DNA from 4 places in the Nonomuraea sp. NPDC059194 genome. Region 1 is predicted to be linked to each of the others. Evidence: riboswitches for the same ligand, from Rfam matches in the RefSeq annotation. Region 1 holds a riboswitch; each other region holds the start of a gene.
What was found. Region 1 has a riboswitch for cyclic di-AMP ahead of ACFXJ8_RS15700 (D-alanyl-D-alanine carboxypeptidase family protein). Riboswitches for the same ligand answer to the same signal wherever they lie in the genome.

Region 2: another riboswitch for cyclic di-AMP. It lies ahead of ACFXJ8_RS04000 (C40 family peptidase); the one in region 1 lies ahead of ACFXJ8_RS15700 (D-alanyl-D-alanine carboxypeptidase family protein).
Region 3: another riboswitch for cyclic di-AMP. It lies ahead of ACFXJ8_RS07775 (CHAP domain-containing protein); the one in region 1 lies ahead of ACFXJ8_RS15700 (D-alanyl-D-alanine carboxypeptidase family protein).
Region 4: another riboswitch for cyclic di-AMP. It lies ahead of ACFXJ8_RS21325 (coiled-coil domain-containing protein); the one in region 1 lies ahead of ACFXJ8_RS15700 (D-alanyl-D-alanine carboxypeptidase family protein).

The regions. Positions count from the first base shown of each region.
Region 1 covers NZ_JBHZBH010000010.1:116,841-119,030, forward strand. Annotated here, with positions in the region: gene ACFXJ8_RS15695 (ABC transporter ATP-binding protein) at 1-324, opposite strand, end outside; gene ACFXJ8_RS15700 (D-alanyl-D-alanine carboxypeptidase family protein) at 402-1,319, opposite strand; cyclic di-AMP (ydaO/yuaA leader) riboswitch at 1,332-1,474, opposite strand; gene ACFXJ8_RS15705 (hypothetical protein) at 1,705-1,920, opposite strand.
Region 2 covers NZ_JBHZBH010000002.1:274,585-276,774, reverse strand. Annotated here, with positions in the region: gene ACFXJ8_RS04005 (NlpC/P60 family protein) at 1-545, shown strand, start outside; cyclic di-AMP (ydaO/yuaA leader) riboswitch at 901-1,043, shown strand; gene ACFXJ8_RS04000 (C40 family peptidase) at 1,174-1,605, shown strand; gene ACFXJ8_RS03995 (hypothetical protein) at 1,676-2,190, shown strand, end outside.
Region 3 covers NZ_JBHZBH010000004.1:112,932-115,121, forward strand. Annotated here, with positions in the region: gene ACFXJ8_RS07770 (magnesium transporter CorA family protein) at 1-928, shown strand, start outside; cyclic di-AMP (ydaO/yuaA leader) riboswitch at 1,176-1,325, shown strand; gene ACFXJ8_RS07775 (CHAP domain-containing protein) at 1,368-2,012, shown strand; gene zwf (glucose-6-phosphate dehydrogenase) at 2,000-2,190, opposite strand, start outside.
Region 4 covers NZ_JBHZBH010000017.1:27,806-29,995, reverse strand. Annotated here, with positions in the region: gene ACFXJ8_RS21325 (coiled-coil domain-containing protein) at 1-813, opposite strand, end outside; cyclic di-AMP (ydaO/yuaA leader) riboswitch at 817-957, opposite strand; gene galT (galactose-1-phosphate uridylyltransferase) at 1,024-2,085, opposite strand; gene ACFXJ8_RS21315 (DeoR/GlpR family DNA-binding transcription regulator) at 2,082-2,190, opposite strand, start outside.

The DNA.
Region 1 (2,190 bases):
GAGGCCGGTGAAACGCAGCAGCTCGCGCCCGGTGAGGCGCTCTGGCATCGACAGCCCGTCCGGCAGCACGCCGATCAACTTCTTGGCCTGCGACGGGTCGGTCCACACGTCGACGCCGAAGATCGACGAGCTGCCGCCGTCCGGTTTGAGCAGGCCGACGGCCATCGACAGGGTGGTGGTCTTGCCGGCGCCGTTGGGGCCGACGAGCCCGAAGAAGGAACCCCTGGGTACGTCCAGGTCGACGTGATCGACGGCGATCTTCTCCCCGAACGCCTTGGCGAGGCCGTTCAGGTGGAGTGCCGTCCCGTCCCGCGATGGTGGCAAAGGATTCCTCCCTCGGGTGGGGGGTGATCACTTTTGCCACCATAGCGGGCGCGCTTCCTGGTGGAAATGGTCGCCTGTCAGAGCCGGCTGTTGGTCGCCGCCCAGTCGAGGAGCGCCCCAGCGGTCTGGAAGCGGCTGCTGGAGCTGGACTCTCCGAGAAGCACGCCTACCAGCCGATGTCCGTCACGATCGGCGGCGAAGGCGAGGGTGTAGCCGGCGGCGCGCGTGAAACCGGTCTTCAGGCCGATGGCGCCATCCGTGCGGAGGAGGCGGTTCGTGTTCCGCCAGGAGTAGGCCCGGTGCTCCGCCGTCTCGGGGACGGAACGGAACCGGGTGGAGGCGACCTTCTTGATCACCTCGTTGTCCAGCGCCGCCTGCGCGAGCCGTACCTGGTCACCCGCGGTGGAGTAGCCGCCGCCCTTGGCGGGCATCCCGTCGGCGTTGACGTACAGCGTGTCCTTCATGCCGAGCGCGCGGGCGTTGGCGTTCATCTTCGCCACGAACGCGTCGACGCCGTGGCCGTACGTGCGGGCGAGCGCGTGGGCGGCGTCCGCGCCGGAGGGCAGCAGCAGCGCGTACAGCAGGTTCTCCACGGTGAGCCGGTCACCGGCGCGCAGGTACGCCACCGAGGCCCCGCCCTTCGACGCGTAACGCACATCGGCCGCGGTGACCTCGACCACGTCCGTCGGCTTGGCCTCCTTCAGCACCGTGTAGGCGGTCATGACCTTCGTGATACTGGCCACGGGGACGCGAAGGTCGGCCTTCTTGCTGAAGTAGACCTTGCCGGTCTTGGCGTCGATCACGTGGGCCGCTCGGCCGCGCACGACGGGGGCGTCGGCGGAGATGTCCGCGACGTGGGCGCTGGGGGCCGATGAGACGACGGAGCCGGCCTGAGTGCCGGCCAGCGCCGGAGTGCCAACGGCGGTCACGGCGCCTGCGGCGATGGCGACGCCGAGCAGCGCGTGGCTCAGCCGGTTCTTGAGGTGGGTGGGCATGAAGGGGTTTGCTCCTTGCTTCCATGCCGCCTACCGGGTTAGCTGACGGGTTCGGGCTGGGAAGTGCCCTACGGACGCAGCTGAGCTGGCGTCCGATTCACCCCAAGGGAAGTGGGTCCCCGGTTCCGTGGAGACGGATTCGGCGGCCGAGCGTCGTCCTGGGGGAACCTCAGGAGACGCGCGGTCCGGGCAATGCGATGGCAACGAACGTGTCGACCAGTCGCTACACAACTCCCCAAAGGTAGCTAAACGGTACAAAAGAGGCAAATAACCATGGGGGCAGCCGTGTTGGATCACACCGCGGACAGGCCCTCGGGCTCGCGGGGCCCAGGTCGACGCGCACCCGATCCGCCGACCGCGGACCATGCGCTCGCTCAGCGCCGGTTCAGTCTTTCGGGCGGGCGAACAGTTCGAGGTGCGAGCAGCCGACACAACGGTAGGCGTCGATGATCCAGCGGGTCTTCCCCAGCCGCCTGGCGCCGCCGAACAGCCCGCGCTCCAGGGGGCCCCTGATCCAGCGCGCGTACCCTTGAGAATGCTCGCCGGCATCCTCGACGAAGCCCGGCTCGAGGTCCGCGCCGTCACACTGGGTGCATCGCATGCCCGCATTGTGCCATTGCGGCGATCAGCGCCGCTCATGCCACAAAGTCACAGGTCAACCACCCTGCGGAACCCCCGTGGGCGCGACCTGCGGCGGGGTTCAAAACCCCACTCTCTCTGCCGCTTTCTTGGGTTTTGGGATGACCCCAAATAGTTGCGAAAAACCCCCATAAATAGGGACTTGTCCTCGTTGACAGGTGCATGACCGGGTGTCCAGAATGATCACCGCTTGGAACCCCAAGCGGACGAACACGCAACCGTTGACACCCTC
Region 2 (2,190 bases), on a different contig from region 1:
AGCTCAAGGCCGACAAGGAGAAGGCCCAGGACGCGCTCACCGAGGCGGACAAGCTGCGCGACGAGGTCAAGTCGGAAAAGGACAAGGTCCTCGAGTTGATCGAGCAGCAGGAGAAGCTGCTGCGCAGGCTCGGCGCCTACAAGGTGGGCAACCCGAACAGCACCGGCATCAAGTACACGGGCTCGGCCTCCGGCAACGCGGCCTCCGTGCTCACCTTCGCCTACGCGCAGGTCGGCAAGCCGTACCAGTACGGCGGGACGGGCCCCGGCGGCTGGGACTGCTCCGGCCTGACCCAGGCCTCGTGGCGGGCGGGCGGCGTGTCGCTGCCGCGCACCACCTGGGAGCAGTGGGCGTGGGGCGCCAAGCGCAGGGTCTCCCTCGACGCGTTGCAGCCCGGCGACCTCATCTTCAGCGAGGGCCTCGGGCACGTGAGCATCTACGCGGGCGGCGGCAAGATCGTGCACGCGCCGCAGACGGGGGACGTGGTGAAGATCGTCCCCCTGTCCGCCTACGGCAGGCGACTCGTCGGCGCCATCCGCCCGTAGTGCCCTGGCTGACATCGACCGCTCTCGGTGCGAGGCCGAGGCCGTACCTACCCCTGTTACGGGTGTGACTTGAGTGACAGATGGGACCTGACAAGTCGCCATTTGTCCAAGTGTGAGTAGCGTCACTTTCGGATAACGGAGCGTTTCCTGGAGCAGCGGATCCCGTTCTGACAAGTATGGGTCGGTGATCTTGACAGCTTTACTTCGGCTTTGCCCGCCGTTGGCCGTTTGGGTACTTTCTCCCATCGCGGCGACCAAGCCATGGCGCCCGCAACGTTCACCGGCGCCAGGCGTGTCCGGTGAGCACGCATAAAGATCCGCTGGTCGCCGCGCCGAGTCCCCCCTCTGTCGTGCGCGGACCGACCTGCCGAGTCCGTGCGGCATGGAGCACGGAGCCGGGGACCCACGTTCCTGGGGTGAATCCGGCCTGAGGGCCGGAAGGGCGACTTCCACGCCCGAACCCGTCAGCTAACCCGGTAGGCATTCGTGGAAGTCCCAAGGAGACGTTCTGTCTACCCCCGTCAAGAAAACCCGTCTGTCCTGCCTTGCCCTGAGCGGCGTCGTGGCGGCGATGGGAGGAGTCGTCCTCCACGCACCCACGGCACAGGCGAGCGTGACCGTCAACGCGGTGAGCACCGTGAAGACGGCCGCGACGTCGACGTCCACGGCGAAGCGGCAGACCAGCACCGCTCGGCAGAAGGTGAAGGCCGCCAAGGCCGTCGCCGCGGCGAAAAAGCAGCTCGGTGACCCCTACCGCTTCGGCGGCACGGGCCCAGGCGCTTTCGACTGCTCAGGACTGGTCCAGTACGCCTGGGCCAAGGCCGGCATCAAGATCCCGCGCGTGACGTACAGCCAGTACGCGCGCATCAAGAGGAAGGTCACGTGGAGCAACCTCAAGCCAGGTGACCTGATGTTCTTCCGCGGGAAGGGCCACGTGGGCATGTTCGTCGGCAACGGCCGTATGATCCACTCGCCGAGCACTGGCAAGACCGTGCGGATCGAGAGGCTCAACGGCTGGCGCAAGGCCTCCTTCGCCGGCGCGGTCCGCCCCGGCGGCTGAGCCGGACGCCCGGAGCCCCGTCCACCCCCCTTGGACGGGGCTCCGGCGTGTTCGGGCTAGCATCGCAGCCGTGGTGACCCGCAGAACGCTGCTGGCGGCCGCGCTGGCCTGCCCGGCGATCTGCACGGTGGCGGGGTCGGCGGGCCGACGGCTGCCGCCCGAGGCCAGAGGGGTCTGGGAGTCAGGCGTCACCCTGGCGTACGGCCCGCGCTCGCTCGTCGTCGGCCACCACGCCGAGGCCGCCCTCCTGCGTGACCTGGCCTCCCGGGCCGATACGGCGGCGCTGACCGTCTCCACTGTGCTGCGGCGTGCCGTACGGCCGGTGGTGCTGGTGCCCCGGACCACCGCCGAGGCGGTCGCGCTCGCGGGCACCGGATCCGTCGATGGACTGGCCGCGCTGGCCTCGGCGGGGCGGGTGATCGTCCTGCCCGACGCGTTCGCGCGCCTGACGCCCGTCGGCCGCGACGTCGTCCTCGCCCACGAACTCACCCACGTGGCCGCAGCGGCAGGCGACGCCGCCCGCGCCCCCGAACTCACCCCCTTGGCCGCTGGGGACGCGCCACGCGTGGTGGCTGAGGCAGGCGA
Region 3 (2,190 bases), on a different contig from region 1:
CGGCTTCCCCATCGCCGACGTCTCCGACCACCTTTCCGACACGGCGGCGACAGTCTGGTTCGACCTGTGCTCTCCCACCCCTGCCGACCTGGCGGTGATCGCCGAAGAGCTCGGCCTGCACGCCCTGGCCGTCGAGGACGTCCTGCACGATCGCCAGCGGCCCAAGCTCGACGTCTACGACAGCCACCTGTTCCTCAGCGTCTACGGCGTGCGCCTGAACCCGGAGACCGGCCGGCTGGCCATCAGCGAGATCGACATCTTCGTCACCCGCAACGCGCTGGTGACCGTCCGCTCCGACGACGGCGTCGACATCGACCAGGTGGCCAAACGCTGGGACGCCAACGCCGGTCTGGCCGGTCACGGAGTCGGCTTCCTGCTGCACGGCCTGCTCGACTACATCGTCGACGGCCACTTCGAGATCGTCCAGGACCTCGACGAGCGCGTCGAAGGTCTCGAAGACTCGCTGTTCACCGACGACGGCGCGACCAGGTCGCTCCAGCGGCACACGTTCGAGCTGCGCAAGGACATGGTCGCCTTCCGCCGCGTGGTGCTCCCGATGCGGGAGGTGCTCAACGCCCTGCTGCGCCGCGACCTCCACGTGGTCGACGCGGCAATGACCCCGTACTACCAGGACGTCTACGACCACGTGCTGCGCGTCAGCGAGTGGATCGACTCGCTGCGGGACCTGATCGGCAACATCCGCGAGACCTCCCTGTCCCAGCAGGGCTTCCAGCTCAACACCATCATGAAGCGCGTCACCAGCTGGGCGGCGATCATCGCCGTGCCCACCGCGATCACCGGCTTCTACGGCCAGAACGTGCCCTATCCCGGTGCCGAACAGCCGATCGGGTTCTGGACGTCGACAGCCATGATCGTGGGCGTCTCCGCCGCACTGATCGCCGTCTTCCGCAAGCGCGACTGGCTGTAGCCGACCGCCTCGAGGAGCCGGCGTAAAGGCGACGCCAAGGTAAAGAATTCCGTTGCGGATCCCCTATGCCGCAGGGGATTGCGCGCCCGCGGCCGGGACAACACTTGCACCGCTCTATACGTTTCGCTTACGTTGAGGGCACTCAAGGCGCACATCAGGCGTGCCACTGCACGCCGCCCGCGCCCTCAATATTGCCGAGACCGCGCATCTGCATGGACGTCACCTACATGAACGTCGATTCCGCAGACCGGCGCGGCCGCCGAATCCGCGATGGTCGCGGAACCGGGGACCCAATCTCCCTTGGGGTGAATCGGAACGCCCGTCGCAGATGGCGTCCGTAGGGCACTTCCACGCCCGAACCCGTCAGCTAACCCGGTAGGCGGCATGGAAGCTAGGAGCAAATTCCCGTATGTTCAAGCACGTTCTTCGTCGTTCCGTCGTGTCCGCGAACCTTCCCCGTCTTGCCGTCGGCCTGACCGTCGCGGCCGGAGCGATGTTCGCGAACGTTCACTCCTTCGGTGACGACCACGCGGCGCGGGCGCAGGCAGCAGCCCGCCCGCAGCAAGTGTCCGCGGCCCAGAAGCCCGCTCAGGTGAACGCGGCCTCCCTGCTGAAGGTGGCGGAGTCGCAGGTGGGTGTGGCCGAGAACGCCGCCGGTGGCGGCACCCCCTTCCACCGCTGGTACATGTCGTCCCAGCGCGCGGCCGAGACCGTGAACCGCGACGGTGGCAGCATCCGCGCCTACGCCAACGCGCCGTGGTGCGCGATGTTCGTCTCCTGGGTCGGCGAGAAGAGCGGCCTGCGGCCCACGGTCGGCTGGGACGCCTACACCGTCACCTTCGCCAAGTGGTTCAAGGCCAACAAGCGCTGGGGCACCAAGTCCACGCCCGGCGCGGTCGTCTTCTTCTCCTGGAAGGGCGGCAAGGACCTCGACGACATCCAGCACGTCGGTTTCGTCGAGAAGGACAACGGCGACGGCACGATCAGCACCATCGAGGGCAACACCGGCAACGGCAAGGTGGAGCAGCGCGTCCGTCCGAAGTCGCAGGTCGTCGGCTACGGCTACCCCGACTACAAGGCCTGAGCCCCGACGGGGTGCCAGCCGCCCGGCGCGATGCGGGCGGCACCCTCGGGCCACGTCCCCTTCTCGTACGGCTCGGGCGCGCCGTCGAAGGCCAGGATGTCCTGGACGATGCGCCACGACTCCTCCACCAGGTCGAACCTGACGAAATGCCGGGCATCCCCCGCGAGCGCGTCCTTCA
Region 4 (2,190 bases), on a different contig from region 1:
CGCCCACGCGGCGACCTGGTCGCCGAGCGTCCTGTTGGCTTCCGTCGGCCTCGAGCCGCCCGAGCTCAACATGAAGTCACAGGCGCGCCCGAGCGGATGCTCGCCGCTGCCGCCCGACCTGTAGCAGCCCACCGTGAACGGCATCGCGAACGTCTTCTTGATCGTGTCGCGCATGAGTTCGGTCCGCGGCGTGATGTTCTCCGAGCCCGTCGGGAGTTCGGGTGCCCAGCTCCCGTCGGCCTTGCGCCCGGTCCCGGTCGGCACGAGCTTGTCAAGCTTCTTCTCGATGTCCTTGATCATGCCCTCGGCCTCCTTCCGGTCGTCGGCGACCTGGGCGGTCTCCGTCTCGATCCGGTCGGCGAGCGTGGTCGCCTCGGCCGCGGCCTGCTTCTTGGCGTCGCGGGCCGCGGTGACGTTCTTGACCACGGCGTCCTGCTCGGCGCTCATCTGCTCGAGCAGGGCGGCGGAGTTGAGGTCGGGGGTGTAGAGCAGCGTCGGCAGGTCGGGGGTGCTGGCCTGGTAACGCAACTCAGTGATCTTGGAGGCTTCGGCCTCGGCCTTGACGAGGGTCTGCTCGACCGCCGCCAGCCGCTCCTGGGCTGCCTTGGCGGCTTTCTGCGCCTTGGCCAGCGAGACCCGCTTGGCGTTGTAGCGCTCGATGAGCTTGTCGACCTTGGTGTTGAGCTGCTTGAGCTCGGCCCGCAACGTGGGCTCGGACGGCTTGGGGGCAGCCGATGCCGCGTTCGCGGAAGCGATGATGAGGGACAGTGCGGCAAGCGCGCCGCATGCGAAACGGGACGTGGGGGACGCCACGAACGATCCTCTCCGTCTGCCGGCCGGGTTAGCTGACGGGTTCGGGCGGGAGGTGCGGCCCTACCACAGACGTGGATTCACCCCAGGTTCTTGGTGGGTCCCCGGCTCCTGGGCAACGCGCCCAGGATTAGGCAATGTGACCGGCGTGAAAGCCGACAAAAGGGATGTTAGTGGTAAATGTCCGGTAATGCGACTCCATGCGGAGACAAATTAGTGATCTACCTGTGATCGAAGTAGGCGCGCGGCTTCCTCGGGCAGCACGTCGCTGACGAACGCGCCCATCGCCGACTCCGAACCCGCCAGGTACTTCAGCTTCTGCGGGGCCCGTCGGATGCTGAACAGCTCCATGTGGAGATAGGCCAGGTCACGGCCCTGCCGTACGGGGGATTGGTGCCAGGCCGCCACGTACGGCATGACCACGCCGAACAGGCCGTCCAGCGCCCGCAGCACCCGGGTGTAGACGGGGCCAAAGGCGGCGCGCTCCTCCTGGGTGAGGGCGGCCAGGTCGGGCACCTGGCGGTGCGGGTAGAGGTGGACCTCGAACGGGTAGCGGGCGGCGGCGGGGACGAACGCGGTCCAGAACTCGTTGCCGGCGACCACCCGCTCGCCCGCGCGCTCGGCGGCCAGCACGTCGGCGAAGAGGTTCGGCCGCTTGGCCGCGGCCGCCAAGTGCCGTTGGGTGCGGGGGGTGACGTAGGGGTAGGCGTAGATCTGGCCGTGCGGGTGCCCCAGCGTGATGCCGATCTCCGCGCCCCTGTTCTCGAAGCAGAACACCTGCTCCACGCCGGGGATGGCCGACAGCTCGGCCGTACGGTCGGCCCACGCCTCCATGACCAGCGCCACCTGGTCGTCGGAGAGCGCGGAGAAGGAGGAGTCGTGGTCGGAGGTGAAGCAGACCACCTCGCAGCGGCCGACGCCGGGGCGCACCTCGCTCAGGCCGCCGGGGTCGGTGTAGGAGCCCAGGTTGGTGGAGAAGCTGGGGAACCTGTTCTCGAAGACGACCACGTCGTACTCGGCGGCCGGGATCTCGGTGAGCATGCCGGGCCTGGACGGGCACAGCGGGCACTCGTCGGCCGGAGGCAGGAAGGTGCGGGTCTGCCGGTGGCCCGCCATCGCCACCCACTCCTCGGTGAGCGGGTCGTAGCGCAGCTCGGAGGCGACCGGCCTGGGCGGCAGCTCGCGCTCGTCGATCGCGCTCCTGTCGGCGTCGTCGCGCCGATCGAAGTAGATCAGCTCTCGGCCGTCGGCCAGGTGCGCGATGGTGCGCTTCACTTCGGGTCCTCCGCGATGATCAGTTGTCCGGCCCGCTCGGCCAGTTCGGCCCGGGCCTCCTCCGGCAGGCCGGCGTCGCTGATGACGACGTCGGCCTCCGAGAGC